DNA from 3 places in the Rhizobium sp. P44RR-XXIV genome. Region 3 is predicted to be linked to each of the others. Evidence: predicted binding sites of a transcription regulator. Region 3 holds the regulator's gene; each other region holds the start of a gene.
What was found. Region 3 encodes LexA, which represses DNA repair genes until DNA is damaged. Its sites were predicted from a motif close to TGTTCNNNNTGTGTTCNG; they were not measured.
Positions count from the first base shown of each region.

Region 1: the regulator LexA is predicted to act here: its motif matches at 5,790-5,807, upstream of BSK43_RS02920 (helicase-related protein).
Region 2: the regulator LexA is predicted to act here: its motif matches at 2,321-2,338, upstream of BSK43_RS05430 (PA0069 family radical SAM protein).

Region 1 covers NZ_MPVZ02000023.1:19,991-30,726, reverse strand. Annotated here, with positions in the region: gene BSK43_RS02955 (glutathione S-transferase family protein) at 1-431, shown strand, start outside; gene rpmF (50S ribosomal protein L32) at 612-797, shown strand; gene phaR (polyhydroxyalkanoate synthesis repressor PhaR) at 1,136-1,708, opposite strand; gene BSK43_RS02940 (acetyl-CoA C-acetyltransferase) at 1,950-3,131, shown strand; gene phbB (acetoacetyl-CoA reductase) at 3,231-3,956, shown strand; gene BSK43_RS02930 (YMGG-like glycine zipper-containing protein) at 4,322-4,576, opposite strand; gene BSK43_RS02925 (DUF3309 family protein) at 4,624-4,779, opposite strand; gene BSK43_RS02920 (helicase-related protein) at 6,048-9,203, shown strand; gene BSK43_RS02915 (RNA-binding S4 domain-containing protein) at 9,207-9,611, shown strand; gene fdxA (ferredoxin FdxA) at 9,819-10,157, shown strand; gene BSK43_RS02905 (CarD family transcriptional regulator) at 10,556-10,736, shown strand, end outside.
Region 2 covers NZ_MPVZ02000025.1:10,988-21,723, forward strand. Annotated here, with positions in the region: gene BSK43_RS05410 (4-(cytidine 5'-diphospho)-2-C-methyl-D-erythritol kinase) at 1-572, shown strand, start outside; gene moaB (molybdenum cofactor biosynthesis protein B) at 572-1,126, shown strand; gene BSK43_RS05420 (hypothetical protein) at 1,157-1,471, opposite strand; gene BSK43_RS05425 (glycosyl transferase) at 1,648-2,166, opposite strand; gene BSK43_RS05430 (PA0069 family radical SAM protein) at 2,408-3,565, shown strand; gene BSK43_RS05435 (ribonuclease HII) at 3,675-4,334, shown strand; gene BSK43_RS05440 (phosphotransferase) at 4,356-5,078, opposite strand; gene BSK43_RS05445 (F0F1 ATP synthase subunit B) at 5,250-5,741, opposite strand; gene BSK43_RS05450 (F0F1 ATP synthase subunit B) at 5,745-6,338, opposite strand; gene BSK43_RS05455 (F0F1 ATP synthase subunit C) at 6,417-6,644, opposite strand; gene BSK43_RS05460 (F0F1 ATP synthase subunit A) at 6,711-7,463, opposite strand; gene BSK43_RS05465 (AtpZ/AtpI family protein) at 7,542-7,886, opposite strand; gene BSK43_RS05470 (cell wall hydrolase) at 8,197-9,375, opposite strand; gene BSK43_RS05475 (hypothetical protein) at 9,565-10,281, opposite strand; gene BSK43_RS05480 (potassium transporter Kup) at 10,418-10,736, opposite strand, start outside.
Region 3 covers NZ_MPVZ02000028.1:960,689-971,424, reverse strand. Annotated here, with positions in the region: gene gltA (citrate synthase) at 1-1,114, opposite strand, end outside; gene BSK43_RS21840 (ComEC/Rec2 family competence protein) at 1,395-3,854, shown strand; gene lexA (transcriptional repressor LexA) at 3,835-4,557, opposite strand; gene BSK43_RS21830 (VOC family protein) at 4,953-5,840, shown strand; gene kdsA (3-deoxy-8-phosphooctulonate synthase) at 5,837-6,676, shown strand; gene eno (phosphopyruvate hydratase) at 6,826-8,100, shown strand; gene BSK43_RS21815 (septum formation initiator family protein) at 8,335-8,646, shown strand; gene pdhA (pyruvate dehydrogenase (acetyl-transferring) E1 component subunit alpha) at 8,804-9,847, shown strand; gene BSK43_RS21805 (pyruvate dehydrogenase complex E1 component subunit beta) at 9,866-10,736, shown strand, end outside.

The DNA.
Region 1 (10,736 bases), on a different contig from region 3:
TCGAATATACTGCCGAACTCTTTCCCGACGCCGGGCTTCTGCCTGACGATCGGCAGTCGCGGGCGCTGGCGCGATCCTACAGCATGGAGATACTTTCGGGTTTCCACGCCCTGCGCGACGCCTGCCCGATGAACATGCGGCGTCCGGTGAGCCGTCCCGATCTGTCCGATGGCGTCATGAATGACGTGGCGCGCATCGAGACGATCTGGCGTGAAGCGCGCTCGCGTTCCGGCGGTCCTTTTCTGTTCGGGGCCTTTTCCGGTGCCGATGCGATGTATGCTCCGGTCGTCAGCCGCTTCGAGCGGTACGACATTCCTGTCTCCGCCGACACGCGGGACTATATGGACGTGATGAAAGCGGCGCCTGCCTGGAAGAAATGGGAGGAGGCCGCGCTGAAAGAAACATGGATCGTGCCCGAGGACGAGGCGTGACCCGCTGATTCGATCCTGATAGGGTTGAATCGGGCGCGGCAGGCAAAAAATGCTGAGAGGGACTGGTCAAAGCCCGATAAGTCATGTACAAGCCCGGCCAAATTCCGAAATTGATGCATGTCTGTTTCGGCCGCCTGGCTGGCCGCTGATATGTTTCGTCCGCAAAGTGGAGTAACGAAAATGGCTGTACCGAAGAGAAAAACAAGCCCGTCCAAGCGCGGTATGCGCCGTTCGGCTGATGCGCTGAAGGCTTCGACCTATGTTGAAGACAAGAACTCCGGCGAACTGCGTCGCCCGCATCACATCGACCTGAAGACCGGCATGTATCGCGGCCGTCAGGTTCTGACGCCGAAGGAAAGCGCATAATTTCTGCGCTGCCTCGATGGCATGAATAAAAAAGGCTGGCGGTTCGCCGGCCTTTTTCTTTTGGTCAGGATGCAGGGTGGAAGAAAAGCGGCCTTTTATATGCATCGCGTCTGATACCCCTCTGTCACTTCGTGACATCTCCCCCACAAGAGGGGAGATCGTTGTGAGGGTGCTGCGCCGCCTGATAAAGCAATCAAGTTTTGGTGTCTGCGGATGCGATGTTTGCTTGTGGCAAGGAGATGCCGCGAGCTACCAATCTCCCCCTTGTGGGGGAGATGTCACGTCAATGACAGAGGGGGTGAATACTCTCCACGCGTTCACAAGCATATTGTCTTGCCTCAAAGGCTATCCAGCTTGCTCTGCATGGCGCGGAGCTGTTCCTTGAGTTCGTCGATATCCTTGGCCTCGGCCTTGCGGCTTTCCTTCGCCGGAGGCTTCATGAAGGGCGAAAACATCTGCATCGCCTGCTGGAACATCTCGGTGTTACGGCGAACCTGTTCCTCGACCATCTGGATCGGCAGTTGCAGATTCTTGCCGAGCGGCGTCTCGCCGAAGGCCCGGTTCATCTGCTCGCGCATCTGCACCTGCTGCTCGGTGAAGGCACGCATGGAATGTTCGAGAAAACTCGGTACGACCATCTGCATCTGATCGCCGTAAAAGCCGATCAGCTGCCGGAGAAAGGGAATCGGCAATAGCGTGTTGCCGGTCTTCGATTCCTGTTCGAAAATGATCTGCGTCAGGACCGAATGCGTAATATCCTCGCCGCTCTTGGCGTCTTGGACGGTAAACTCCTCACCCTTCTTGACCATCTCCGCCAGGTCGTCCAGCGTCACGTATGTGCTGGTGCCAGTGTTGTATAGGCGGCGATTGGCATATTTCTTGATTACGATCTGGCCCTCATTCTTTGCCATTATCAGTCTCCTGGCCCCGTCTGATTGTATGGAATATTCCTCCACCCCCGAGTGTAGACGCAAAAGAAGCATGGTGACAATCGCTTTGTGCGATGCGGCAAGCCCTTTCCTTTGATTGCATTTCCTGCAGGCAATGACGGCTTCGTGAAATCTGCGCGGGGGAAATTCTTGCTGTTTGACTCCGGCGCAAAGCTTTGACAGTTTCGCCTCATATACACGTTCATTTTATGAGGAGGCTTCCATGAGCAGTTCATCCATCGTCGTCGCCAGCGCGGCTCGTACCGCCGTCGGCTCCTTCAACGGCGCGTTTGCGACCGTTCCCGCTCATGAGCTTGGCGCAGCCGCCATCAAGGGCGTGCTGGAGCGCGCCGGCGTCGATGCCAAGGAAGTCGACGAGGTGATCCTCGGCCAGGTGCTGCAGGCAGGCGAAGGGCAGAATCCCGCCCGTCAGGCCGCGATGAAGGCCGGTATTCCGCAGGAAGCGACCGCCTGGGCTGTCAACCAGCTTTGCGGCTCTGGCCTGCGCGCCGTAGCACTCGGCATGCAGCAGATCGCGTCGGGAGACGCAAGGATCATCGTCGCTGGCGGCCAGGAATCCATGTCGATGGCCCCGCATGCCGCCCACCTTCGCGCTGGCACCAAGATGGGCGACATGAAAATGGTCGACACCATGATCAAGGACGGCCTGATGGATGCCTTCCATGGCTATCACATGGGCATCACGGCCGAAAATGTCGCGCGCCAGTGGCAGCTCTCGCGTGAGGACCAGGACCAGTTTGCCGTTTCCTCGCAGAACAAGGCCGAGGCCGCGCAGAAGGCCGGGCGTTTCAAGGATGAGATCGTTCCCTTCACCATTCAGTCGCGCAAGGGCGATGTCATCGTCGATGCCGACGAATATATCCGTCACGGTGCGACGCTGGACGGCATGGTCAAGCTCCGGCCGGCCTTCGACAAGGAAGGCACCGTGACTGCCGGTAACGCGTCTGGCCTGAACGATGGCGCCGCCGCGGCGCTGCTGATGACTGAAGCCGAAGCCTCGCGCCGCGGCATCCAGCCGCTCGCCCGTATCGCCTCCTGGGCGACCGCCGGCGTCGATCCGCAGATCATGGGTACCGGCCCGATCCCGGCGTCCCGCAAGGCATTGGAAAAGGCAGGCTGGTCGGTAAGCGATCTCGATCTCGTCGAGGCCAATGAAGCCTTCGCCGCTCAGGCATGCGCCGTCAACAAGGACCTCGGCTGGGATACGTCGATCGTCAACGTCAATGGCGGTGCGATCGCCATCGGCCATCCGATCGGCGCTTCCGGCGCGCGTATCCTCAACACGCTCCTGTTCGAAATGAAGCGCCGCGGCGCCCGCAAGGGTCTGGCGACGCTGTGCATCGGCGGCGGCATGGGCGTTGCCATGTGCGTCGAGGCGCTCTGACGCGTCTTGAGCAGGGTTTTCCAGAAGAAGTGATGAAGGCGGAGCGGGCGACCTGACGATCGGTCGTCCCGCCTCCGTAGCAACAAAGGGGAGTGGCACATGAGCAGAGTGGCATTGGTAACCGGGGGTACGCGCGGCATCGGAGCGGCCATTTCGATGGCGTTTCGCAATGCGGGCTACAAAGTGGCGGCGACTTATGCCGGCAATGAGGAAAAGGCGCGCGCTTTCCATGAGGTCACCGGCATCGCCGTCTACAAGTGGGACGTGACCGACTACGAGGCTTGCGGCAAGGGTATCGCCAAGGTGGAGCATGATCTCGGCCATGTCGACGTCCTGGTCAACAATGCCGGCATTACCCGCGACGCCATGTTCCACAAGATGACGCCGCAGCAATGGCACGAGGTCATCAACACCAATCTCACCGGCCTGTTCAACATGACGCATCATGTCTGGCAGGGCATGCGCGACCGCAGCTTCGGCCGTGTCGTCAACATCTCTTCGATCAACGGTCAGAAGGGGCAGATGGGGCAGGCAAACTATTCCGCCGCCAAGGCCGGAGACCTCGGTTTCACCAAGGCGCTTGCACAGGAAGGGGCTGCCAAGAACATCACGGTCAACGCCATTTGCCCCGGCTATATCGGTACGGAAATGGTGCTGGCGGTGCCGGAAAAGGTGCTGAACGAGCGGATTATTCCGCAAATTCCGGTCGGACGCCTCGGCGAGCCGGAGGAAATCGCCCGCATCGCGGTCTTCCTGGCCGGCGACGATGCCGGTTTCATCACGGGGTCGACAATATCGGCCAATGGCGGGCAGTTTTTCGCCTGAGCCAACCGTCCTATTGATGTTGGGGATTGCCGGGTCAGCCCGGCAATCATCCGTGGCGTGAACCGACCGACTGCCGTTGTCGTGGCTTGAATTCCAGGATGACGGCTTCCACTCTTATTCGCCGCTTTTGCCTGAAGCGCGATCTTGCCGCGTAGGCGAGCGCGTAAAAGCTAGTCCCGACGAGCACGAGGGCCGCAATGCTTGCGATGATTGCGGCCAAGATGCCGTTCCTTTCTCAAAACACTGCTTTCTTCCCGCAGCCTTTGGCTGCGAGAAGACTGTTGTCTCTCCGAAATTATCGTTCGGCGTGCAGGACCTGAGGGCCATGACCGACCGCTAGGTCGATCGGTCATGAGACATCGGTGTTAGCGGCAACGAGCCTCATAGCGATTGCCGTAGCGGTCGCGATAGATGCAGTAGCCGCGACGATCTTCCGAGCGACCGATGAGGTTGCCGACCAGGCCGCCGGCGACTGCGCCGACTGCTGCGCCACCCCAGCTGTGCGTGGCAACGCCGCCGATCAGAGCACCGGTACCGGCGCCGATTGCGGTGCCTTTTTCGGTGGATGTGCAAGACGCCAGCGCGCCGACGAGGGCAATCGCGACGATGATCTTCTTCATGATGTTAGCTCCCTGGTGTTGTGAGGTTTTCAGTAATCATCTGCGGATCAGATCCGCCCCATCAATAGCAGAATGAGGACAATGACGAGAACAAGCCCGAGACCGCCCGACGGACCGTAGCCCCAAGACCGGCTGTAACCCCAGCTCGGAAACGCGCCGACCAGCAGCAGAATCAGTATCACGAGTAATACCGTACCAAGCATTATGTGTCTCCTCCATGTCCGTCGCCGGATTATCCCCCGGCAGCGTCGCAGCGTCCGGATATATGCTCCAGCGACTCCGCCTTAATCTGTTCGATGCGAACGAGCGGAGTTCGTTGTATTTCTGATCGTAGAAACTTGTTTCGCCGAAAATTGTTCCGGCTAAGAAATAAAAATACGAGAAGCTGATCTTTTGATGACCGGCGAAATGTTAACGCCAGAGCGCAATACGGCTGACATATCGATGATCGGGATCCATTCGTATGGTTAAAATTTCTTTAAAATACAATAGGTTGCGGTGAACGAAACGGGAAAGAACCGATGTCGGCGATTCGTCAGCGATTCGTTCCGCCTTTGGACCTTGGTTAATTTTCGCGGCCACAAGGCATGGCGGGAAGCCCTTCCGAGCGGCGGCCATGCTGTTGGCGTATCGCGGTGGAGTGGTGTTTCGTTGGCTCAATTCGTTAATGCAGAAGAGCTGACGGGACTTTTTGCTGTCCTGTGCGGCTCTCCATATCGAGATGCGCCGACGGTCGAACACCATATGTAGCCGTGAACAAATGAAATACATGCATGAATCGTCGATTCGTCGCCGATTCGTTCCGGCTTTGATCGAGGTGTTAATGAATACACCCTTTGATTGTTTTTATCGATCGAACCCGTTTGAACCCGGCGAATGCTCGCTGCAATCCCAGATTCGGGCTCGATTCACCGCCTCAACTCCTCCGAGTCCGAAGTATTTTTAGCCCTGAATCGCTATATGTTGTGAAGAACGAAGGAGGAATCGGTTGAAACCAGCGATTCCTCTCTCATTCGTTGAGGCTTTGCCCCATTTCCAAAGTGCCGTTGGTTGCCTTCAAAAAAGCGAAATCTTTACAAATAATTAACCATAAAATTACCGGGCGTGACGCCTGCTGCGGATTCACTGCTTGACTCTCTTTCGCGTGGGAAAGGCAGGAAAAATGCGATTCAGTATCTGGTGGGATTCTTTGATTCCAAATCCATATGTAGTAGAGAACATACAGAGAACCGATGAGAGTCAGCGATTCGTCGCCGATTCGTTCTCAGGCTGTTCCGGAATCGCTTGGACTCGTATGGGATGTAGGGGTAATGAAGCTTTTGGTTGAAATGGCAAATCGCAAAAGCGACCGTTGGCGATGCTGTTTTTTCATTCAGGTCTTGCCTTTGTCACATATGGTCGTCATCTCTTCCTTCTTCCCGGAGAAGCTTGCTGATCGGAAGACGGTGGTTTCTCGCTTATGCACGGACCTATGACTCACATCTCGCAGCCAATGATCCTGAGCGGACGCGGCGTAACCGCTGTGCTCGGACCAACCAATACCGGCAAGACCCATTATGCCATCGAGCGTATGGTGGCGCACGGCAGCGGCGTTATCGGCCTGCCGCTGCGGCTGCTCGCGCGCGAGGTCTATACGCGCGTCGTCGAAAAGGTCGGGGCGCAGCATGTGGCGCTTGTCACGGGCGAGGAAAAGATTTCGCCGCCCAATGCCCGTTTTTCGGTCTGCACCGTCGAGGCGATGCCGCGTGAGACGCGCGCCTCCTTCGTCGCCATCGATGAAGTGCAATTGGCCGGCGATCTCGAGCGCGGCCATATTTTCACCGACCGGATCCTGCATCTGCGCGGCCGGGACGAGACGCTGCTGCTTGGCGCCGGCACGATGCGGCCTATCCTCGAGCAACTTCTGCCTGGGATTACCGTTCTCGAGCGGCCGAGGCTTTCGCATCTCTTCTATGCCGGTCAGAAGAAAATCACGCGCCTGCCGCAGCGCACGGCGATCGTCGCCTTTTCGGCCGACGAGGTCTATGCGATTGCCGAGCTCATCCGCCGCCAGCGCGGCGGAGCCGCCGTCGTTCTCGGTGCGTTGAGCCCGCGCACGCGCAATGCACAGGTCGCGCTCTATCAGGCTGGCGATGTCGAATATCTGGTCGCGACCGATGCCATCGGCATGGGCCTCAATCTCGATGTCGATCATGTCGCCTTTGCCCAGGACCGCAAATTCGACGGCTATCAGTTCCGCAATCTCAATCCGGGAGAGCTTGGCCAGATTGCCGGCCGCGCCGGCCGTCACCTCAAGGACGGCACCTTCGGCGTGACGGGCCAGGTGGATCCGTTCGACGACGAGCTGGTGCGGCGGATCGAAGGCCATGAGTTCGACACGGTCAAGGTGTTGCAGTGGCGCACCAAGAGCTTTGATTTCTCCTCGATCGCCGCGCTTCGCACCAGTCTTGAAGACGCGCCACGCGTGCAGGGCTTGACGCGGGCGCTGCCTGCGGTAGACCAGCAGGCGTTGGAATATCTGTCACGCGATCTGGAGATTGTCGATCTTGCCAACAACCCGGCTCGGGTTGAAAAATTATGGGAAGCCTGTGCGCTTCCAGACTATCGGCGCATTACGCCTGCCCAGCATGCCGATCTCATTGCCACCCTCTTTTCCGATCTTGTGCGCTATGGCACGGTGAAAGAGGACTTCCTTGCCGAACAGGTGCACCGCGCCGATCGGACTGATGGTGAGATCGACACGCTTTCGGCGCGAATCGCGCAGATAAGGACTTGGACCTATGTGTCGAATCGGCCCGGCTGGCTTGCCGATCCGACACACTGGCAAGAAAAGACGCGGGAAATCGAGGATCGATTGTCCGATGCGTTACATGAACGGTTGACGAAACGCTTTGTTGATCGCAGGACATCTGTGCTCATGAAGCGCCTGAGAGAGAATGCAATGCTGGAAGCTGAAATCAGTGTGAATGGGGATGTCTTCGTTGAGGGGCATCATGTGGGACAGTTGACCGGATTCCGGTTCACGCCTATCTCGGGAACCGAGGGGCCGGACGGCAAGGCTGTCCAGGCAGCCTCGCTGAAGGCGCTTGCGCTGGAGTTTGAGGCACGTGCTGCGCGCATGCATGCAGCCGGCAATAGCGATCTTGCGATCAGTGCCGATGGTATGGTGCGCTGGCTCGGCGATCCCGTGGCGCGTCTGTCGGGCAGCGATCACATCATGCGGCCGCGCGTCATCCTGCTTGCCGACGAGCAGTTGTCGGGCAATGCGCGCGATCATGTCGCGGCTCGCATCGAGCGCTTCGTCAATCATCATATCAGCACCATCCTGAAGCCGCTCGACGATCTGTCGCGCGCCGAGGATCTGCAGGGTCTTGCCAAGGGTCTGGCGTTCCAGCTGGTCGAAAATCTGGGCGTTCTGTTCCGCCGCGACGTCACCGAAGAGGTGAAGTCGCTGGATCAGGATGCGCGCGCCTCGATGCGCCGCTACGGCATTCGCTTCGGCGCCTATCATATTTTCGTCCCCGCGCTTTTGAAGCCGGCTCCGGCCGAACTCATCAGCCTGCTCTGGGCATTGAAGAATGATGGCCTCGACAAGCCCGGCTACGGCGATCTCATTCCCGTGCTGGCCGCCGGACGCACGTCCGTTGTCACCGATCCGAGCTATGAGCGCACGTTCTACAAGCTCGCCGGCTTCCGCTTCCTCGGCAAGCGCGCCGTGCGTATCGATATTCTTGAGCGACTGGCGGACCTCATCCGTCCGCTGCTGCAGTGGAAGCCCGGCCAGGCCTCGCGCCCTGAAGGTGCCTATGACGGCCGCCGCTTCACCACGACAACGGCAATGCTCTCCATCCTCGGCGCCACGCTGGAAGACATGGAAGAGATCCTCAAGGGTCTCGGCTATCGTGCCGATGCCGTGAAGGCTGAAGAAGCCGTTGCCCATCTTGCGCAGCAGGATGCATTAGCGGCACCGGCAGCGCCGGCTGCGGATGCCACCGCGGAAAAGGCCGATCACGACGACGCAGACTCCGCTGCCGGCGAAGAACCGGCCAAGGAAACCGAAGCCGTCGCGCAGGAGGCCGCTCCGGTTGCCGCTGTCTCGGCCGAGCCGGTTACCGAGGCAACTGCCGAGGCTGGCGAAACGGAAGCTGTTGCAGCCGAAGCCGTCGAAGCTGTGGAGCCGAAGCCGGTTCTGCTCTGGCGTCTTGGCGGTCGCAGCGATCAGCAGCAGCGCCAAGGCGGCCGTGGCCACGGCGATCGCCGCGGACAGCAGGGCGAAGGCCGTGCCCAGAATGGCAATCGTCGCAATGGCGAGCAGCAGCAGGCAAGCGGCGAGGGCAATCGCGAAGGTCGTCGTGACGGGCGCGATGCCCGTGGCGCCGGCGACAAGGGACCGCGCGGCAATAATCGCGAAGGTGGCCGTCCGCAGAATCAAGGCGGCCGTGGCGAACGCAACGACCGGCAGGAACGTGGCGACCGCAATGACCGCAACAATCGGAACGACCGGAACAATCGCGGCGCGCCGCAGCCGCTGCGTTTCGAGGCCAAGCCGCCACGCAAGGAAAAGCCGATCGATCCGGATTCTCCTTTCGCAAAGCTGGCTGCTCTCAAGGAGCAGATGAAGAAGTAGGCCATGAAGGACGAGAAGCAGCCATTTTCCGGTTCGCGCCAGCGCATCGACAAATGGCTCTTCTTTGCCCGCATGGTGAAATCCCGCTCGCTGGCGCAAGTCTATGTGCAGAACGGCAGCGTGCGGGTAAACGGCGAACGGGTCTCGCAGCCGAGCCACGGCATCAAGGTCGGGGACCGGATAGAGCTTTCTCTCGAGCGGCGCGATGTGATCCTCGTCGTGCGCTCCCCCGGCGAGCGCAGGGGGCCTTTCGAAGAAGCCAAGCTGCTTTACGAGGATTTGACCCCGCCGCCGGATGAGACAAAACGCCTCACCGCCTTCGAGCAGGCGTTGCGGGCGCCGGGCAGCGGCAGGCCGACGAAACGTGACCGGCGTGCAATCGATCGGCTGACCTCGGACGAGGATTAGAAAACTCTGCCCGTCGCGGGCGGTTTTCCAGATTGTTTGTCCTTGAAATTGGCGGACAAAGTCGATACCTCACGGTCAACCTGCCGGTAACCAAGCTGGACGGCGCGTTTGCGCATGGCGCATTCGTCTGTTCGTTCGGCACCGTGGAAGGGTGCGACGTTCCAGGTTGCGCAGCCGCGGAAGCTAGAGACATTCCTGGAGTGCTTCATGACATATGTCGTGACCGACAATTGCATCCGTTGCAAATATACCGATTGCGTGGAAGTCTGCCCCGTTGATTGCTTCTATGAGGGCGAGAATTTCCTCGTCATTCATCCTGACGAATGCATCGATTGCGGCGTCTGCGAACCCGAATGTCCTGCCGAGGCCATCAAGCCCGATACGGAGCCGGGTCTCGACAAGTGGCTGAAGCTCAATGCCGAATATGCATCCATCTGGCCGAATATCACCGTCAAGCGGGATCCGCTGCCGGAAGCCAAGGAAATGGATGGCGAACAGGGTAAACTCGAGAAGTATTTCTCGACAAATCCCGGCGCTGGCGATTGATCGACGGCCGTGACAGGCCACCTGGAAAGGTGTAGTCGATATCGCACGGAGCGAATCGTTATCGTGGGGCCGCCGAGCGGTCAACGGGGCCTCATTGGCGCGCGTGAAGCAAATTATTGATTTCCTCAGATTTTTGTGATAGGTTCCTCATACTGATCCACAGCGGCATTTCGCGTGCCTAAAACCATCACGAAAGCAAATCACCAATCCGTACGCGGTTTCCTTGACATATCAACGTTTTGTGTTGTCGGGGCTGAAATCGCGATGGGTGGGTTTCTTTTTGCATAAGTCTGGCTGGACCAGGATGACGCTACCCCGACGGTGCTTCCGTCTCATCCGGGCCTGACTGACCCGGCCCCCGGCCCAACCGGGCGCGTAACAGGGAGTTTTTGAAAAGAATGACGACCCAGCAGAAAAAACCTTCAGCAGCACGGCACGGCTTCAAGACTGGTGAAGCGATCGTTTATCCGGCCCATGGCGTCGGAACGATCACCGCGATCGAAGAGCAAGAAGTCGCAGGCATGAAGCTCGAGCTGTTCGTGATCGATTTCGAGAAAGACAAGATGCGTTTGAAGGTGC
Region 2 (10,736 bases), on a different contig from region 3:
GCATCGGCGGCGGCTCGGCGGATGCGGCGGCGGCGCTGCGTGGGCTTATGCGGCTATGGCGGCTCGTTTTGCCAGAGGAGACGGTCAAAGCCATCGCGTTGAAGCTCGGTGCCGACGTGCCGATGTGCCTTGCCAGCCGGCCATTGGTGGCGCGGGGCATTGGCGAGGCGATCGACCTGCTGCCGGACTTTCCGTCCTTTGCCATGGTTCTTGGCAATCCGCTTGTCGGCGTCTCGACGCCGGAAGTGTTCCGCCTGCTTTCCCGCAAGGACAATCCGCCACTCCTCTTCCCATCGCAGATGCCGCAGCGCCAGGGCGAATGGATCGATACGATCAAGACCCTTCGAAACGATCTGGAGCCACCGGCACGCGCGATATGCAGCGAGATTTCGACGCTTTCCGCCTTGCTTGAGCGCCAGCACGCCATCGTGACGCGTATGTCCGGCTCCGGCGCCACCTGCTTCGGCATCTTCGAAAATAGCGACCAGGCTGAGGCGGCAGCTGCTATGCTTCACAGACAGAGGCCGGACTGGTATTTCCAGGCGACCGAGACGTTTGCAGGAGAGGCATGATGGCAGGCCCAGGCAGCGAAAGACCCTTCATCCCCGTCGGTATCGCCGTGTTGACCGTTTCCGATACACGAACGCTCGCGGACGATAAATCCGGCGACACGCTGGTCGCGCGCATCGCCGAGGCCGGTCATAGACTGGCAGGTCGCGCCATCGTTTCCGATGACAAGGAGCGCATCCGCGCACAGGTCGAGGCCTGGACAAAGGACGTAGCCGTGGACGTGGTGATCACCACGGGCGGCACTGGCTTCACCGGTCGCGATGTGACGCCCGAAGCGCTGGAGCCCTTATTCGAAAAACGGATGGACGGCTTTTCCGAAGTCTTCCATCGCATTTCCTACGACAAGATCGGCACGGCGACGATCCAGTCGCGGGCAACCGGCGGTGTGGCCAACGCTACCTTCATCTTCGTGCTGCCGGGCTCTCCCGGCGCCTGCAAGGATGCCTGGGATGGCATATTGAAGGCTCAACTCGACTACAGGCACATGCCCTGCAATTTCGTGGAGATCATGCCGCGCCTGGACGAGCACCTCAAGCGTGGCGGCAGTTCTCGGTAGGTCCTGCGTCTCCGCAGGACATTTGCAGCCCTATGCTTTCGGCCCCGGCAAGACAGGAATTGATTCCCATCTTTCGCCATTGAGAATGATGCAGCTCCGGCCGGAGGCGTCACTGACCATCATCGTCCAGCTGCCGCTTTCAGCAACATAGATCTCAACGATCGTGTTGGGGTCGAGCTTGCCGACAGCCGACAGCTTTTCAGAAAGATTGTCGCCCAGGAACGCGATCATGTCGACGCGCTTGGCGCAGGCGAGTGTCGCTTGGGAGGCAGCGACGCCGGGATAGAGAATTGCACTGGCAAGGACGGCCGTAGCCATCAGGCGGTAGAACATCGTGCGTTTCATAACGCACCTCCTTCTGCCGAAATCTCGGCGGAAAAGGAGAGTTCCGCTGACCAGTTCCGCCGCATACCGGCATCATCATGGTCGGCCGCCCAACGCGACACGCGAAAGGTGCCGCCACACAGAAATTATGACAGCTATTTACCAGTTTACAAACGGAATCTCTGGAGGTCGACGCTTTATCGCGCCGCCCGCGCGACCCAGGATGGAATGAGCTCGCTTGAAAGCTTGCGGGATTTCTGGCCTTTAGTGAATTCAGCCAGCCGCATGCCGGTTCTGGCGATGGCGATGGCTTGCGGCTTGGATACCAGCAATCCCAGCTCCAAAGGCGGTGTGCCGCGCCCGATGCGCTGCAGGAACGGCCGGCGATAGCCGCGCGAAGCAGTAAAGCGCGCCGGCACCTTGTTCAGCGAGACATATTCGGCGATCTCATCGATCCAACCGGCCTGAGGCCGAGCACCGGGCTCGACAAAAAGCAGCCATTCGCCGCGTGCCGAGCGCAATATGTCCTTTATGTCCCATTGCGAATAAAACCGGCAGCCGGCAGCATCCGCCACGCGTGAGGTGCCGTCCCGCGAGCCGTGGTCCAGCACGACAACATCGCTGACGAGGCCCTCGATCGCGCCCGCCACCAATGCCGCCAATGTCTGCGCCAGCTCAGGTTCCTGATCCTGACATTCGATGATTACCGTCAACATTGCCCATTTATAGAGCGGCGCACAATTTATTGCCAGCGCCTAACCCTGGCGTCTGAGCGTTTAAGAAAAGCGTGATACGCCGCATCGAATCTCGCGCCGTCATCACTGATGGGCCTCGCATGCAGGACTAGGTGGGAAATGATTTCTTTGTTTTTGTTCTTGCATTGTTCTCATTTGTCGGATAGGAATTTAATCATCTTAGACGCGGCATGCGGCCCCATGAACCGCCCTGGAGCTACCGATGAACGAGCAGTCCCTTGCAGGGCAGGCCGCATTCGCGCCTGCCAACACGCCAGACATTGCCAATGCTTTGATCGCCGATGCCGGCCTCCGGATTGATGTGGAGCGTCGACGCGGGCGCGGCGCCGGATTGAATCCGAGCGGCCGGTTCGAGCCGATGCAGCGCGAGACCTTTGACGACGGTTGGCAGACCCTTGAAGAGCTCCCACCGTTCAAGACCGAAGTGCAGGTGGAAAAGCCGCGCACGGCCATCACCCGCAACGAATCGCCCGATATCCCCTTCGACCGCTCGATCAATCCCTATCGCGGCTGCGAGCATGGTTGCATCTATTGCTTCGCCCGGCCGTCGCATGCCTATATGGGCCTTTCTCCGGGGCTCGATTTCGAGGCGAAGCTCTTTGCCAAGCCGGATGCGCCGAAGCTTCTGGAGCGCGAGCTAGCAAAGCCCGGCTACAAGCCACGCGTCATCGCCATCGGCACCAACACGGACCCCTATCAGCCGATCGAGAAGGAATGGCGGATCATGCGCCAGATCCTCGAAGTGCTGAACAGGGCGAACCATCCGGTTGCCATCGTCACCAAATCGGCGCTGGTCATGCGCGATATCGACATCCTCAAGGATATGGCCGCGAAGAACCTCGTGCGGGTCGGACTATCTGTGACGACTCTCGACCGCAAGCTGGCGCGCACCATGGAACCGCGCGCCGCGACGCCATCGCGGCGGCTGGAGGCGATCCAGGCCTTGAGCGAAGCCGGCATCCGGACCTCGATCCTGGTGGCGCCGATCATTCCCGCCCTTAACGACCATGAGATCGAGCGTATCCTCGATGCCGGCAAGGCCGCTGGCGCGCAGGAGGCAAGCTATGTGATCCTGCGGCTGCCGCTGGAAGTGAGCCCGCTGTTTCGTGACTGGCTGCTGCAGCATTATCCGGATCGCTATCGCCACGTCATGTCGCTGATCCGCTCGATGCGCGGCGGCAAAGATTATGACGCCGAGTTCGGCAAACGCATGAAGGGCGCTGGCCCCTATGCCTGGCAGATCAGCCGACGATTTGAAATGGCGACGCGGCGGCTTGAGCTTGTCAGGCGCAATATAGCCCTGCGCGATGATCTGTTCGTGCCGCCTGATGGCAGCGGCGTGCAGCTCTCGCTGCTTTGACGGTTCCTCGCGGGTTTTCCCTGAGCCCGCCGGAAGAAAGCCCCCCAGGTTCGCCGCCCTGATCCACCGGGGGCTTGCAGGAGATCGGGTGGTGTGCGAGCTTCGCCGCATGCCACGCAGCACATCACCCGATTCTCCCATGCTTTTTGACGAAGCACCGATCGTTCCGAGCTTCGAGCTGGAATTGATCGCCCGCCGCGCCGGGCACTGGCCGGTCGCCGGGGCCGACGAGGCTGGCCGAGGCCCTCTCGCCGGACCTGTCGTTGCTGCAGCCGTCATTCTCGATCCCGAGCGCATCCCACAAGGGCTGAACGATTCCAAGCAGCTCACGGCCGCCAGGCGGGAAGCGCTGTTTGTCGAGATCCTCGCGACAGCAACGGTCTCCATCGCCTCCTCAAGTGCTGCACGCATCGATACCACCGACATCCGCAAGGCCAGCCTTGACGCGATGCGCCGTGCCATTTGCAGCCTGGCGATACCGGCAAGCTATGTATTGACGGATGGCCTCGACGTACCGGCAGGGCTTGCCTGCCCCGGAAAGGCCGTGGTCAAGGGCGACGCACGTTCCTTCTCGATCGCCGCCGCCTCGATCGTCGCCAAGGTGACGCGCGACAGGATGATGGCGCGCGCCGGAGATGTCTTTCCGGCCTATGGCTTTGCGGCCCATGCCGGTTACGGCACGGCGCAGCATCGCGCCGGCATCGAGCAGCATGGCCCCTGCTCCCTGCATCGTATGAGTTTTCGGCCTCTGAAAAAAGAAGCTGTCTAGGACGGCGTCTCGCCACTCCCCTCAGGCAACCAGCCCCGACGTAATCTGGGCCGACCATTTCGCCACATAGGTGATGTCGTCACGATAGACGCGATCATGACCTTCCCGGAGGTTCTGGCGATATCGCTCGACCCCACGGGCAGCTTCCTGCTCCATGAATATCAGCAGCGCTCCAAGCCGCTCGATAATGTCCTGAGGCAGCGAGCGGCGTTCAGCGGATGACATTCCATAGGCATCTGCAAAGATGCGGGCGCGCCGAACCTGATCCTCCAGCCTATCCAAACCGTCCACCCCGATGTCTGAAGACAGCGGCACCCATCGATAGACGGCATAGGCGAGATCCCAGCTCCGGGGACCGGGATGAGCCGTCTCGAAATCGATGATGCCGGTGACTTCGCCGCCGTTCAGAACGACGTTATAGGGTGCGAAATCCCCATGGCAGATGACCTCATCCGGCATTCGGGTCGACAACTGCCATATGCAGTCGGCCCCAAGCTCTCGCAGAGCGAGGGCAGAACAATCGTGATAGCGCCGAAGGAGCGACGCTGCGGATCGCAGCGCCAGATCGGACCGCATTTCGGAATTTTCGACAAGGTCGCCCGTCGCGCCGTGCAGATAGCTCACCCTCTCCCAGGCAGTGTCAAACCCGAGCGGCAAAGGAGCTGCATCGAAACCATGCCGGCGCAGCGAAGCCAGCAAGGCATGAACGCTCGCCGTCCAGGGGCGTGCTGGTCGAAGGACCATATCATCCTGGCGAAACGGCCCTTGATTATCCGGTATCTGCATTTGCCTCCCCACCCCTCTGACGCGATCTAAACGCGCAGGGCAGCTTTGGTCAAACACGCACACGCCAGCGGGTAGAAACAAAAAAGCCCCGCCGAAGCGGGGCTTTTCAAACTTGTCTTTCGATCGCACCTAGTTCAGGCGCGTCTTCACTTCATTGACCGCGTCGTTGAAGAGGCCCGATTGAACGCTGCCTTCGGTTTTCTTCGCGAGCACCGATGCAGCCGCTGCAATCGCCAGGTCGACGGCGGCGGAACGAACCGCCTTCATCGCATCGGCTTCAGCCTGCTTGATCTTCTGCTCGGACAGAGCCGTGCGGTTAGCGACGAATTCCTCAGTCTTCTTGCGAGCTTCGGTCGTGAGCATTTCGGCTTCACGCTCGGCAGCCGCGACGATGTTCGCCGCATCTGCTTCAGCTTCCTTGCGCTTGCGCTGGTATTCGGCCAGCAGATGCTGGGCCTCTTCGCGCAGGCGCTTGGCTTCAGCCAGTTCGTTGCGGATCTGGTCGGCGCGGTCGTCCAGCGACTTCGCCATCATGCCCGGAACCTTCAGATAGACGATCAGACCGAGGAAGATGAGAAGGCCGACAAACGCGAAGAACGTATTGTCAAAAGCGAATGTCATGGATCAACCCTCCCGCTTGGCGGATGCTTCGGCTACAGCCGATGCAACATCTGCCTTGCCGGCAACATTGCCGACCAGCTGTTCGACAACGGCAGACGCAGTCTCTTCAGCGATCGCTCCGACATCACCGAAGGCCTTTGTCTTGATCTCGCCGATGCGAACTTCAGCCGCCTTGAGCTTCTCGGAAAGGCTTGCTTCGATTGCCTTCCGGTCCTCTTCGGCCTTGGCCTTGGCTGCATCGCGGGCGCTGGCGCCAATCGAATTCGCCTTGGCGCGCGCAGCGGCCAATTCGCTTTCATAGGTCGCAACGGCTGCGTCGGCTTCGGCCTTCAGGCGCGAGGCTTCGGCGATATCCTGGGCGATACGGTCATGCCGGCTTTCCAGAATGCTGCCAACCCGCGGGATGACGATCTTCTGCATGGCCAGGTAGAAAATAACGAAGGTGATCACCAGCCAAAGCAGCTGTGACGGGTACGTCGTATGGTCAAACGGCGGGAATATGCCGCCGTGATGGCCTTCATTGGGCGCACCCGTTTCCGTGTGCACCGCACCGGCGGCCGGCGGTGCTTCGTCAGCATAGGCCGGGGTCACAAACATGCTCACCTCCAGGTGGTCTGCAAATACAAAGAATCACGGCTCGCTAAGCGCGAACCGTGATCTATGACGCCGCTGATATCAGACGGCGAAGAGCAGGAGGAGAGCAACGAGCAGCGAGAAGATGCCCAGAGCTTCCGTAACGGCGAAGCCGAATACCAGACGGCCGAACTGGCTGTCAGCAGCCGATGGGTTGCGCAGCGCGCCAGACAGATAGTTGCCGAAGATATTGCCGAGGCCGAGAGCCGTGCCGGCCATACCAAAGCAAGCCAAACCTGCGCCGATGAACTTTGCTGCTTCCGCGTCCATGTTGAACTCCTTTGAAATGGTTGTGCGGTGAATGACTGACGCCGTTAGACGCCAATGTCTTTATCCTTAGTGGCCACCCGGATGGATTGCGTCGTTGAGGTACATGCAAGTCAGCACCGCAAAGACGTAAGCCTGGAGGAAGGCGACAAGGAACTCAAGACCGGTGATGGCGACGGTCATGATGAGGGGAAGAATAGCGCCACCGATGCCGATCGCACCGAGGGTTCCAAGCGAGGCAACAAAGCCCGCGAACACCTTGAGTGTGATATGGCCAGCGAGCATGTTGGCGAAAAGACGAACGGAAAGCGAAATCGGTCGCGACAGGAAGGAGATGATCTCGATGATGATCACCAGCGGCAGCAGGATACCTGGAACCCCTTGCGGCACGAAAAGCTTCAGGAAGCCAAAACCATGCTTGGCGAAACCATAGATAATGACCGTCAGGATAACCAGAAGCGCCAGCGCGAATGTCACGATGATCTGGCTGGTAACGGTATAGAAGTAAGGAACAAGGCCGAGCAGGTTTGCCGTGAGCACGAACATGAAGAGCGAGAAGACCAGCGGGAAGAATTTCATCCCCTTGGTGCCGGCTCCTTCCTTCAGCATCGAAGCAATGAATTCATAAGCCATTTCCGCCACCGACTGCGAACGGGTCGGGATGACGCCGCGCGCACCACTGGCGAAGTAAAGGAAACCGGCGGACAGCGCCGCGGAAGCAACCATGAACAGCGAAGCGTTGGTGAACGAAAAATCAATTCCGCCGATGTCGATCGGTATAATCTTGAAGATCAGGAACTGATGGGTAGGATCGTTTGCCACCGCTTGTTCTCTTTCATTTTTCCGCCCTACCGAGCGAATGCCTGTCACCTGGAAACAACGTCAAAGCGCTGCCTCCGCTCATTTCTTATCTGCTCTACGCTCGTCGAGCGCCGGTGTCGCCACCTTGCCCGCCGAACGCAGTACATTCAGCACGCCAGCACAGAATCCGAGAAGCAGCAATATAATCATGCCCCACGGCGTCGTACCGGCAAAACGGTCGAAGACGTAGCCCAGAACAGCCCCTACGATGATGGCAGCGATGAATTCACTGGAAAGCTTCATCGCCTGAGCATAGCCTTTGCGGCTTACCTCGGCGCGAACCTCCCCCGATTCACCCTCTTTCACCGCAGCACGCTTGCTTGCCAGTTCGGCCCCAAGCTGTGCTCGCCGCTTTTCCAGACCTTCGTCGCGGTCATCCGCCATGATGACGTCCTCCCCTTTTCGTTGCGCGCAATCCCATTTCCCCGGTCAACGCGTAAACGAACAGCAGGTTTCGCCACCTTTCGGCCCGTTTTGAAGTCGCGCGCAACATAGTTTTAGGAAAAAGCATAGTCAAGGCGTAGACGTCATCTGTCCAGCCATAAATTAGCCCAATTAAATCATGAGTTTAAGCTAAAGAAGCGCTATCTGGCGAAAACTGAGCCGAAGAATCCTCTTCAGCCCACGCTTTGATGTCGCTTTTTTGTCGGCCAGGGGAGCTTATCCCCAGCGCGAGGTCGCCGACCCGGTCCGCTCAGCTCCACCCACCGCCATAGGTCCGGTAGAAGATGTGCATCCCGATGCGGCCGACCTTCACCATTTCGGCCGCCCATTTCGGCCGGACGTAAACCGCATGATAATGTGTGGCTGAGCCGACTTCCGGAAGCCAGATCTTGCCGGCGGTAACTGCCATGGCAACCTGACGTGCAATACGCCAATGCTCCGGCGAGTTGACCCGATCCTTGACGTTGTCGCAGGCAAAGGAAAACTGGCAGGCATTGTGCCAGTCGTCATTCTGATAGACGACGCCGCAGATGGTCTTCGGATAGGCCGGATTGCGAACGCGATTAAGAATGACCTGGGCGACGGCCGCCTGCCCTTTCACCGATTCACCCCGCGCCTCGAAATAGATGCCAGTCGCGAGGCACTGCTGCTCGTCCGAAGAAAAGACTGAAGGCGGCAGGACATTGGCGGCCCAGGGATGATCCTTCGGCCCGATCTGCGGCACGAAGCGGCCCTCGCCATCCTGATCCGTGGCCAGAATGGAATCGAAAGGCGACGTCCGCGCATAATCCGGCGCCGGCGACGCGTAGGCAGCGGCCAGAACATCGGCATTCTGATTGGTGACGAGGCCTGCGAGATAGGCGGGCACGCTATCATCCTGCTTCGGTGGCTGCTTCTTGTAGAAAGCCGTGGCAATCTGGATTTCCTTGCCCCCGAGTTTCGGCTTCAGGAAAGCGGTTCTCTCGCCAGTGTCCGATTTCGGCTGAAACAGCAGGCTTTGGCGCTCCAGCACGGAGCCCGCGGAAAAATCCTTTGGCGGCGACATAGGCGAGACGGAAACGACCCGACCCTTCTTGCCCTGACGGTTGACCCGCTCTTCGTCCGGCCGTGGATCACTGCCCTTCTGTTCGGAAACGAAGGCGACGCGGCGTCCATCCGGCATCACCAAACCGCCGTCACCGACCGCCGCGGCGGCTTTCGCATCACCAAAGGCCAGTTCCGCCTGGTGGGTAGAGCCTGCCGGCGAATTGGTCATCACCATGCGCCAGTTGGCTCCCGTCCTGTCGATGCCCGCCAGCAGGCCGGCGAGATCACCATAGGCCGCGGCTGACGGGAAGATCAGCCAGGCGCAAATCCCGAATACGACCGGAGACGTCCAGTTTTTCGGCAGAAACCGCAATTTTTGGCTGACATGACGCGGACGAGACAACACCGAACTCCGAACGGCACTCGAAACTAGGAGCCGGAATAATCCCTCATTAACCTTGATGGATGGTTAATGAGGGCGTGCAGGCGTTCATGAATGGCCCTGAGAGCTGCAACCGCGGGAACCGCCGAACAATCTCAAGACCTATTGAGCTTTTCAGAAGCCTTTCGGGATGCGGATCCACTCGGGCCATTATGCAAAAATGGCGAGTAATCTATCCCTTGGTGGAGGTTCAATATGCTCGGCCTCCATATAACGCCGTGCCAACACCACTGATATATAAGTGCAACCAATGACTACCAAGAGATCGAATACGATGCTCGTTATAACAACCATGGTGTGCGAGCTGGACCGCGCAATAAGATGTTGCCGATTTATTGTGAACATAGCCCACACGGATGCAAACAACCAAACAAAAGGAACAGCCATTCCCAACACTATCCGCAGTACAGCCGAGAAAGGTTGAGACCAACCTCTCCGGAAAGCATGCCTCAAGCTCATATTGGTGCCATAGAGACCAGCTGGAAGCCATGTACCAACCAGCAAAAGAACAATCGTCAGACTTGACACAAACGTTAGACCCGCCAAGATCTGAAAAAAGACCTTGCTAGCGCCATATTCCGCATGAAAATAAACTATAGGTGGCGCCGATATTAGCAATACCACCAAAATAACGCCAATACTTCTAATGAGATGTCGACCGAGCGGTAACATTCTTGTCTTGGCCGCCGCGATGAAATTCTCGCTCCGGAAAACGGAATTCTGCACATTACCGGCCAGGATGGAGAGCAACAGTAGGGTGGCGCTGCCGGCGTATTCGCTGAAAATCAACAGCCCCACCAGACAGACCATAAGCACGATATAAAATACTAAATTTTTCCAGATGATAAACAACGCTTGCTTGAGCATCCGCGACCGCCCTCGAAAGCAAAGCACCAATTCACCTTTAAATTGAATAGGCCAACGCGCCACTTGCGCAATAGAAAAGTCAAAAAGCCCGGCGGATATCCACCGGGCCTTCAAAAAAACAGCAACTTTACTAGCCTTAGATGATGACGTGCGAACCCAGTTCCACCACGCGGTTCGCGGGGAGACGGAAATAGTCCGAAGGGTCGGTCGCGGCGTTGGCGAGCGCTATATAGAGTCGATCCTGCCAGTGCGGCATGCCCGACTTGGCATCCGGCACCAGCTTGCGGCGGCCCAGATAGAAAGAGGTCGACATGATATCGAACTTCAGACCGGTCTTGCGCAGGGTGGCTAGTGCCTGCGAGACGTTCTGCGATTCCATGAAGCCGAAGCGCAGTTCGACGCGCGAGAAGCGGTCGGACACCTTCTCGACCGAGTAGCGGTCTTCCTGGGCAACG
Region 3 (10,736 bases):
TCAGCGTAATGCCGGAATAGAAGTCGACGTTCGGATAGAGCTTCTTCTCGATGAAATATTCATCGGTAAGCGCGATGCGCTCCAGCTCGATCGCGATATCCAGCAGCGGATCGTCCTTGATGCCGAGTTCGCCGAGAACTTCGTGCGCCGTCTTCTGCATGATCTTGGCGCGCGGGTCGTAGTTCTTGTAGACGCGATGGCCGAAGCCCATCAGGCGGAACGGATCGTTCTTGTCCTTGGCGCGGGCAATGTATTCCGGAATACGATCAACGGAGCCGATTTCGCTGAGCATGTTGAGCGCTGCTTCGTTGGCGCCGCCATGAGCTGGGCCCCAGAGGCAGGCAATGCCGGCAGCGATACAGGCAAACGGATTGGCACCTGAAGAGCCGGCGAGACGGACCGTCGAGGTCGACGCATTCTGCTCATGGTCCGCATGCAGGATGAAGATGCGGTCCATGGCGCGTGCGAGCACCGGATTGACCACATATTCTTCGCAGGGAACCGCGAAACACATGCGCAGAAAGTTCGATGCGTAGTCGAGATCGTTCTTCGGATAAACGAAGGGCTGGCCGATATGATACTTGTAGGCCATTGCGGCAAGCGTCGGCATCTTCGCGATCATGCGAAGACTCGCGACCATGCGCTGATGCGGATCGGTGATGTCGGTCGAGTCGTGATAGAAGGCCGACAGCGCGCCAACGCAGCCGCACATGACGGCCATCGGATGCGCATCGCGGCGGAAGCCGGTGAAGAAGCGCGACATCTGCTCATGCACCATGGTGTGGTGCACGACGCGATGGTCGAAGTCCTTCTTCTGTGCTGCCGTCGGCAATTCGCCGTAAAGAAGCAGATAGCAAACTTCGAGAAAATCGCCGTGTTCGGCCAGCTGATCGATCGGATAGCCGCGGTGCAGCAGAACGCCTTCGTCGCCATCAATATAGGTGATGCTCGACTCGCAAGACGCCGTCGAGGTGAAGCCGGGATCGTAGGTGAAAGTGGAGGTGTTCTTATAAAGGGCACCAATATCAATGACACTCGGGCCGATGGTTCCGGTTTTGACCGGCAGATCCACCGTCTTCTCACCCCAAGTTAGTTTCGCGCTTTGTTCCGTCATGCTGATCCTCCAAGATTTGGCGGGATTGACGCCATAAAAAGCGCCAAAAGGTTAAGCGACTAACGACTAGCTATATGATCCAGAGCCTAATGCCAAGTTATCCTAATGCCGAATTGTGCATTGCAGTATCAACTTTTGGGCACTGCGGTAGCCTGTTTGATCGCGCCGTTCCGGTAAATAGCGCAAATCGGTGACAGATTTGTCGATTTCGGTTGAAATCACCTGATGGTGACGGCAAAAATCGCGCGAAAGCTGTAGTTTTGCGTGGGGCAGGCGCTCAATGCCTAATTTAGAGGCACCGGAACAGCAGGAAGATGGCCGGGACCTTGTTCTGCCTTCGCAGCATCGCCACGCTATTGCCTCATTCGCCCCTCGTGCGAAGACTGGACGACGTCAACGAACGCAAGATCAGGCGCGCCTGTTCGCACAGCTCTACCTGGCCCTCGGTCATGGCCGAGCTGCCATAGGAAGGCTGATCGAAGAGGAAGCGGCGCATGGTCGCGCCATCCTGTTCGCACCAATCTATATGGGGCTGGGCTCGATATTTTGGTTCAAGGTCGATAGCGATCCGCCTTCGCAAGCGGTCCTGGTGGCACTGCTGCTTTTGACGGGCGCCTTTCTGTTTAAGCGTGATGCGGGCCGTCTGTTCCGACATGTCCTCTTTGCCGGCATGCTGGCGAGTCTGGGCGTGGCTCTGGCGCAATGGGAAAGCTGGCGGGCATCGACAGTGATGCTCGATTCGGCAGTGACGACAACCGTTACTGGTCGGGTCGAAAGGCGTGAATCCTATGACAACGGCCGTTGGAGATATGTCGTCAAAGTCGATGGAACGGAAAAGCCGGCCATTCGAAGAGCGCCGGAACGCGTCACTATCTTCGTCCGAAAACAGGCAGAGCCATTCAACCTGGGTGATCGGATTCAGGGCAGGGCGCGGCTAACGCCGCCGGCAGGCCCGGCCTTGCCGCGCCTCAACGATTTCGCATTCAGCTCCTATTTCAATGGAATTGGCGCGAACGGCTTCGCCTACGGCACCCCGGAATTATTGTCTCCAGATGGTGATGTCACAAAAGAGTCGTTGCTCGATCAGGCGGATATCTGGCTCGCCGGCCTGCGTAACAGCATAGGTGACAGGATCAGGAGAACCTTGCCAGGCGACACCGGTGCGTTTGCAGCCGCACTTGTCACCGATGAGAGACGAGCGATTTCAGATGAAACGACCGAGGCGCTGCGAACCGCAGGCCTGACGCATATCATCGCCATTTCAGGCTTGAACATGGCGCTATCGGCGGGCATCTTCTATATCGGCCTGCGTTATCTCTTCAGCCTGTTTCCAGGTGTCGCGCAGGCTTGGCCAACCAAGAAAGTGGCTGCGTTCGGTGCGCTGCTCACCGTGACAGCCTATTACCTCATTTCCGGTTTCGGCGTGTCTGCAGAGCGCGCCTTCATCATGATGGCGATCATGCTGGTTGCCGTGCTCTTCGACCGGCCATCGATCAGCCTGCGAAATGTAGCGCTTTCGGCAATCGTGATCCTCATTCTGTCTCCATCGCAAGTGCTGGGGCCGAGCTTCCAGATGTCCTATGCCGCGACGCTGGCGCTGGTGTCGGGCTACACGCTCTGGAAGCGGCGGCAGCATCGCGAAAGCATATTTTCGCGCTCCAGGTTCCTCAGCCCGCTGCTCTTCGTCTCTCGTTTTTTCGGCGGCGTGTTGTCAACATCCTTCGTCGGCGGTGCTTCGACGGCGATTTTCTCGATCGAGCATTTTCACCGACTGGCGACATACGGGCTTGCTGCAAATCTCGCCGCCATGCCGATCGTCTCGTTCATTGTCATGCCGTTCGGCATGATGGCCATGTTGCTGATGCCGCTTGGCCTTGATGCGCCATTCTGGAAAGTCACCGGTGAGGGACTGGAACTGGTCATCCTGATCGCGAAGACCGTGGCGGGCTGGGGAGGCGATATCACCTTTGGCCGTCAAGCGGGCTGGCTCATGCCAACTTTCATAGCCGGCTTCCTTATCATGACCATGCTGCGGACCCGCCTGCGCCATGTCGGGCTGCTGTTGTTGCTCTCAGCGATCGGTGCAGCAACATTCAATTCCGGCGTGCCGAAGCCGGATCTGATGATTTCCGAAGATGGCGCTCTGGTCGCGTTGCGACAGGACGACATCTTGGCAACGAACCGCGAAAGACCGCAGGCTTTTATCTTCGAGCAATGGCAGAAGGCGCTGGTGGCAGCAGAACACCAACCGCCAACCGTTCTTCCGACCGACAGCCGGCTCCCTCATGTCAGCAAAGCAGATCGCCGCCGGCGGTTAAGCACGGAGGAACAAAACGCAGTGCGCAAGGCAATGGAGGAAGCGCTCGATCAGACGATGCAGGGAAGCTTTGCATGCCAGAAGGGTGCATGGTGTGTCGCAATGCTTGAAAACGGCGCGATGCTTGTCACCATCGAGGACGCAGCCTATCTACCGCCTGCTTGCGATACCGCAAATATCGTCATCACGCCGATAAAACTGCGCCTCGATCGCTGCCGCTCCGGAGCAATGCTTTTCACCGGCGCTACATTGAGGCGAACCGGCTCGGTCGAAATGAATTTCGACTCGGACACGCCTATCATCTCCACAGCGTTCGACAATCCGCAGCGCCCATGGATGCGGCACCGAACCTATGATTGGCGCACCGGAACCTATGGTGTGCCAATCCGTTCTGCGTCACCAGTCAATGATAGCGGCGAATGAGGCCGACAAGCTTGCCCTGGACCTTGACGCGATCCGGCCCGAATATGCGTGTTTCATATGCCGGATTGGCGGCTTCTAGAGCGATGGAAGCGCCCTTGCGGCGAAACCGCTTCAACGTTGCTTCTTCGTCATCCACAAGGGCGACAACAATGTCACCGGGATTGGCAGTCGTTGAATTGCGGATGATGACGGTATCGCCGTCAAAAATGCCGGCATCGATCATCGAATCGCCCCGCACTTCCAAGGCATAATGTTCGCCCGAGCCGAGCATATCGGCGGGAACGGTTATTTCATGGGTATTGTTCTGAATGGCCGAAATCGGAACGCCGGCTGCGATGCGGCCCATGACGGGCACCGACACCGAACTGTTCTGGTCGTCATTGGCCACCTTTGGGGGAGCAGGCGGCGCGACCGGCTGTGGCTTGCCAAGACTGCCTTCGATGACGCTCGGTGAAAAGCCGCGGCGCGGCTGCAGGCTGGGATTGTAGGCATCCGGCAGCTTGATGACTTCGAGCGCTCTCGCCCGATTCGGCAGGCGACGGATGAAGCCTCGCTCTTCCAAAGCCGTGATCAAACGGTGAATGCCGGACTTGGATGCAAGATCCAATGCGTCCTTCATTTCATCGAAAGATGGTGGAACGCCGGACTCCTTCATCCGTTCGTGAATGAAGAGAAGCAGTTCCTGCTGCTTGCGCGTCAACATCGTCTTGGAACCCCAGAATCAAGAGAAACGTCGTGAAACAAATCCAGAACGGACACTATATGTTCCATATGTGTTCCGCAAGTACTTAAATTTCGGTAAAGCCTTGCCCTGTCAGTTAGATATTTAAAATTATCGAATGGATCGTGGCGCGACGGCGAGTGGTTATATCGGTGCTAACATAACGATAAATATGGGAAAACGCCGCTGGATGCGCAGACGGAGTGGTTTTAAGTTTAAGTCACCTATCTGAAGCATGGCTGAAATCTAGCTTGTACCGAGAAGGTTCGGCTGCTGTCGAGAATCAGTCATTGTCCAGTATCATCGCTATGCTGCTTCGGCCTTGAATTGGACCGTGGATCGGCGCAAACCTGCCGCAGCAGAAAATCGGAGACGCCATGACTTCGTTGCCGCATCCGCTGGATCATCTTGTGCTGCCGACGGTCAATATCGCATCGGCGCGTGAACGCCTTGGCAGGCTTGGCTTTACGGTGGCTCCGGATGCGCGCCATCCCTTTGGCACCGAGAACGCATGCGTCTTCTTTGCCGACAAGACCTATCTGGAGCCCCTCGGGGTCACATCTCTGGAGCAGTGTGAAAAGAGCATCGAGGACGGCAATGTCTTCGTCGCTCGTGATCAGGCCTATCGGTTTCGGATAGGTGAAGACGGGTTCTCCGGCGTGGTTTTCGGCACGGATGACGCTGTCGCTGATGACGAACGTTTCAAGGCCGGCATGATCTCCGCCGGACGGATGCTGGATTTTTCGCGGCCGATGAGGATGCCGGATGGCACGGAAACCCAGGCGGGCTTTCGTCTTGCCTTTGCCGCCGATCTGCGTGCGCCCGATTTCCTGGCCTTCTGCTGCCAGCGCATCAATCCGTTGCCCGCCGATCGCAGCGTGCTGGAGCGCCATGAAAATGCTGTCACCGGCATTGCGCGGGTGGCGATATCGACGACCAAACCCGCCGCGTACCGCTCGTTTTTCGAGGAGATCATAGGTGACCCCAGGATATCCGAGCATTCCTTCGGACTGACAATCCGGGCTGCCAATGCCGACATCGATCTCCTGACGCCGGAAGGCATGGAGGCGTTTTACGATTTGCGGGTCGGCAAGGACGATCCGGGGCTTCGAGCCCGCGCAATCCTTTTCAAAACACGCGATCTTTCCGTGACATCGTCGCATTTCGCTGCTAACGGCGTCACCTACACGCGTAAGAACAACCGTATATTGGCAAGGCTGGCGCCCGCAGCGGGCGCTCTTTTCGCCTTTGAGGAGATAGCATGAGCACGAATTCGGAAGTGATCGTCGGCGAGGGAGCGTCCAAGGTTCTGTTTTCCAACACTGCCAAGCTGTCGCTGATCGCCGGCCCCTGCCAGATGGAGAGCCGCGAGCATGCCTTCATGGTGGCCGGCGTGCTGAAGGAACTCTGCGACAAGCTCGGCATCGGCCTTGTCTATAAATCCTCCTATGACAAGGCGAACCGCACCTCGCTCTCCGGCAAGCGCGGTATCGGCATCGAGAAGGGATTGGAAATTTTTGCCGATCTCAAGAAGGAATATGGCTTTCCGGTGCTGACCGATATTCACACCGAGGAACAATGCGCCGTTGTCGCCAAGACGGTTGATATCCTGCAGATCCCGGCCTTCCTTTCGCGCCAGACCGACCTGCTGGTCGCCGCCGCCAAGACCGGCCGCGTCGTCAACGTCAAGAAGGGCCAGTTCTTGGCGCCCTGGGACATGAAGAACGTCCTTGCCAAGCTGAATGAAAGCGGCAACCCGAATATCCTCCTCTGCGAGCGTGGCGCCTCCTTCGGTTACAACACGCTGGTCTCGGACATGCGCTCGCTGCCCATCATGGCGGCGATGGGTGCGCCCGTCATTTTCGATGCGACCCACTCCGTGCAGCAGCCGGGTGGGCAGGGCGGCTCGACTGGCGGCGATCGCCGATTCGTAGAGACGCTGGCGCGCGCCGCAGTTGCCGTTGGCGTTGCCGGCGTCTTCGTCGAGACGCACGAAGATCCGGACAATGCGCCCTCGGACGGCCCGAATATGGTCTATCTGAAGGATATGCCGCGGCTTCTGGAGAAGCTTCTGGCCTTCGACGCCATCACCAAGGCCTGAGAAATCACAGGCATTCAACAGGCTGACATGATTTTGCGTTACGGGGCCTGAAGGAGTGTCAAATCGGGAGGCGGAGCGGCATTGTAATTTCCGCGTCTTCGATTAAGACCATTTCAATCGATTTATAAACCAGCGAGCAGGAAGCTATCATGACCGCAATCACCGACATTATCGCCCGCGAGATTCTCGACAGCCGTGGCAATCCCACCGTCGAAGTCGATGTCTACCTCGAAGACGGCAGCATGGGCCGCGCGGCGGTTCCGTCGGGTGCGTCTACCGGTGCGCACGAAGCCGTCGAGCTTCGCGATGGCGGCACGCGCTACCATGGCAAGGGTGTTGAGAAGGCTGTCGAGGCCGTCAATTCGGAAATCTTCGACGCGATCGGCGGCATGGACGCTGAAAACCAGATCCAGCTCGACGACATCATGATCGAGCTTGACGGTACGCCGAACAAGTCCCGCATTGGCGCCAACGCCATCCTCGGCGTATCGCTCGCCGTCGCCAAGGCCGCAGCCCAGAGCGCCAACCTGCCGCTCTACCGTTATGTCGGCGGCGCTCATGCCCGCTTGCTGCCGGTTCCGATGATGAACATCATCAACGGCGGCGCTCATGCCGACAACCCGATCGATTTCCAGGAATTCATGATCCTGCCAATCGGCGCCGAAACGTTCCGCGATGCCGTGCGCATGGGCTCGGAAGTTTTCCACGTCCTCAAGAAGGAACTGGCCTCCCAGGGCCACAACACCAATGTCGGTGACGAAGGCGGCTTTGCACCGGGCCTGTCGAGCGCTCCTGCTGCCCTCGATTTCATCATGAAGTCGATCGAAAAGGCTGGCTACAAGCCTGGCGAAGAAATTGCGCTTGGCCTCGATTGCGCCTCGACCGAGTTCTTCAAGGACGGCAAGTACGTGCTGGAAGGCGAAGGCCGCACGCTGGAATCCGGCGCGATGGCTGAATACCTCGCAGAACTCGCCGCCAAGTACCCGATCGTCTCGATCGAAGACGGCATGGCTGAAGACGACTGGGAAGGCTGGAAGACGCTCACCGACCTGATCGGCAAGAAGACGCAGCTCGTCGGCGACGACCTGTTCGTCACCAACTCCGCTCGCCTGCGCGATGGCATCCGCATGGGCGTCGCCAACTCGATCCTCGTCAAGGTCAACCAGATCGGTTCGTTGACCGAAACCCTCGACGCCGTCGAAACTGCGCACAAGGCCAACTACACAGCCGTCATGTCGCACCGCTCTGGCGAAACCGAAGACTCCACGATTGCCGATCTCGCGGTTGCCACCAACTGCGGTCAGATCAAGACCGGCTCGCTGTCGCGCTCCGACCGTCTTGCCAAGTACAACCAGCTGATCCGCATCGAAGAAGGTCTCGGCCCACAGGCAAAATATGCCGGCCGCTCCATTCTTCGCGCCTGATACTGGGGCAGCGTGATCCCCGGGGATCTACGCCTTCGTCATCCAGGAGATCGAACCGCGCCTTCGGGCGCGGTTTTTTGTTGCGGGGGCAGTTAGAGTCAACGGACGGTTAATCTCTCGCGGCTAGAGTCGCTCTAGGTGTTTGATTTGACGTGATCTTATCCGCAGCCACAGTGCTATCGTCGCATGGGTCTGAGGCTAGAGATCTCCAGCGATAGAGCGTTTCGAGCGAGTATGTGGACAAAGTATCATAAGAAGAGAAAGTTCGGCCGTTTCGTTCTTCCCGCTGTTACTGTGGCCTTCGTCAGCTATTTCGGCTATCATTGTGTCCATGGTGACTACGGCCTGAAGGCCACGGAGGTTTTCGAGCAGCGCCGTATCGATCGCAGCAAGGAACTCGCTGATCTCGTCGCCAAGCGTGAGCACCTTGAAAAGGAAGTCGCTCTGCTGAGCGATGGCTCCCTGGACAAGGATATGCTGGACCAATATGCGCGCTATCAGCTGACCTATTCCAAGGCGAACGAGATCGTCATCTTCAATAAATAGCCACAATTAACCGAATTTCGGTTAATTGCGTTTTTGCAAATAATATCAGTTACTTGCAAAGAATATGAGCCATGCAATTATAGCATTGCTGTGGCGAACAATCTTGCCTATGTTACGCCTCACCACAAAACGAGGCTACTCACACAGGGAGGGTTGAATGGCGCCGCGAAAGAACGCGACCGTTTCCAGCCGTAAAACAGCATCCAGGCCTGCCAAGGAAACCAATGGCGGTCCGATCGCGGAATTCGACCGCGATGCGGAGCTCAAGGCTTATCGTGAGATGCTTTTGATCCGCCGCTTTGAAGAGAAGGCCGGCCAGCTTTACGGCATGGGCTTCATCGGCGGCTTCTGTCACCTCTACATTGGCCAGGAAGCTGTCGTCGTCGGCATGCAGATGGTTTTGAAGGATGGCGACCAGGTCATCACCGGTTATCGCGATCACGGGCACATGCTGGCAACCGGCATGGAAGCACGCGGCGTCATGGCCGAGCTTACCGGACGTCAGGGCGGCTATTCCCGAGGGAAGGGCGGCTCCATGCACATGTTCTCCAAGGAAAAGAATTTCTACGGCGGCCACGGCATCGTTGGCGCCCAGGTCTCGCTCGGCACCGGCCTTGCCTTTGCCAACCGCTATCGCGGCAATGACAATGTCAGCGTCGCCTATTTCGGCGATGGTGCTGCCAACCAGGGCCAGGTCTACGAAAGCTTCAACATGGCGCAGCTCTGGAAGCTGCCCGTTATCTTCGTGATCGAGAACAACCGTTACGCCATGGGCACTTCGACTGCCCGCGCCACCGCGCAGGCTGATTTCTCCAAGCGCGGCGCCTCGTTCGGCATCCCCGGCATCCAGGTCGACGGCATGGACGTTCGCGCCGTCAAGGCAGCGGCCGATGAGGCCATAGCTTACTGCCGCTCCGGCAAGGGCCCGATCATCCTGGAAATGCTGACCTACCGTTACCGCGGTCACTCCATGTCGGACCCGGCGAAGTATCGCTCCAAGGACGAAGTGCAGAAGATGCGCTCCGAGCATGATCCGATCGAGCAGGTTCGCGTTCGCCTTCTCGAAAAGGGCTGGGCGACCGAGGATGATCTGAAGGATATCGACAAGGATGTCCGCGAAATCGTCGCCGATAGCGCCGATTTTGCCCAGAGCAATCCGGAGCCGGACGCATCCGAGCTCTACACCGACATTCTGCTGTAAATCGGGGAGGGACGATCAATGCCCATCGATATTCTTATGCCCGCCCTTTCTCCGACGATGGAAGAAGGCACTCTTTCGAAATGGCTCAAGAAGGAAGGCGACAAAGTCACTTCCGGTGACGTCATTGCCGAAATCGAAACCGACAAGGCCACCATGGAAGTGGAAGCCGTCGACGAAGGCGTCATCGGCAAGCTGCTGGTTGAAGCCGGCACCGAAGGCGTGAAGGTCAACGCCAAGATCGCCATCCTGCTGCAGGACGGCGAATCTGCTGCCGACATTTCGTCCGCCAAGGCTGCACCCGCTGCCGAACCGGCCAAGGCCGAAGCACCTGCCGCCGCTGCTCCCGCTGCCGCGCCGGCACCCGTTCCGGCCCAGCCGAAGGCCGCGGCTCCTGTCGATCCGGAAATTCCGGCCGGCACCGAGATGGTCTCGACGACCGTGCGCGAAGCGTTGCGCGATGCGATGGCCGAAGAAATGCGCGCCAATCCCGACGTTTTCGTCATGGGCGAAGAAGTCGCCGAATACCAGGGTGCTTACAAGGTCACTCAGGGTCTGCTGCAGGAGTTTGGTGCACGCCGCGTCGTCGACACCCCGATCACCGAGCATGGTTTTGCCGGTATCGGCGTCGGTGCCGCCATGGCTGGCCTCCGTCCGATCGTCGAGTTCATGACCTTCAACTTCGCCATGCAGGCGATCGACCAGATCATCAACTCCGCTGCCAAGACGCTCTATATGTCTGGCGGCCAGATGGGTGCTCCGATCGTCTTCCGCGGTCCGAATGGCGCTGCTGCCCGCGTCGGCGCTCAGCACAGCCAGGATTACGCCGCCTGGTACAGCCAGATCCCCGGCCTCAAGGTCGTCATGCCCTACACGGCAGCCGACGCCAAGG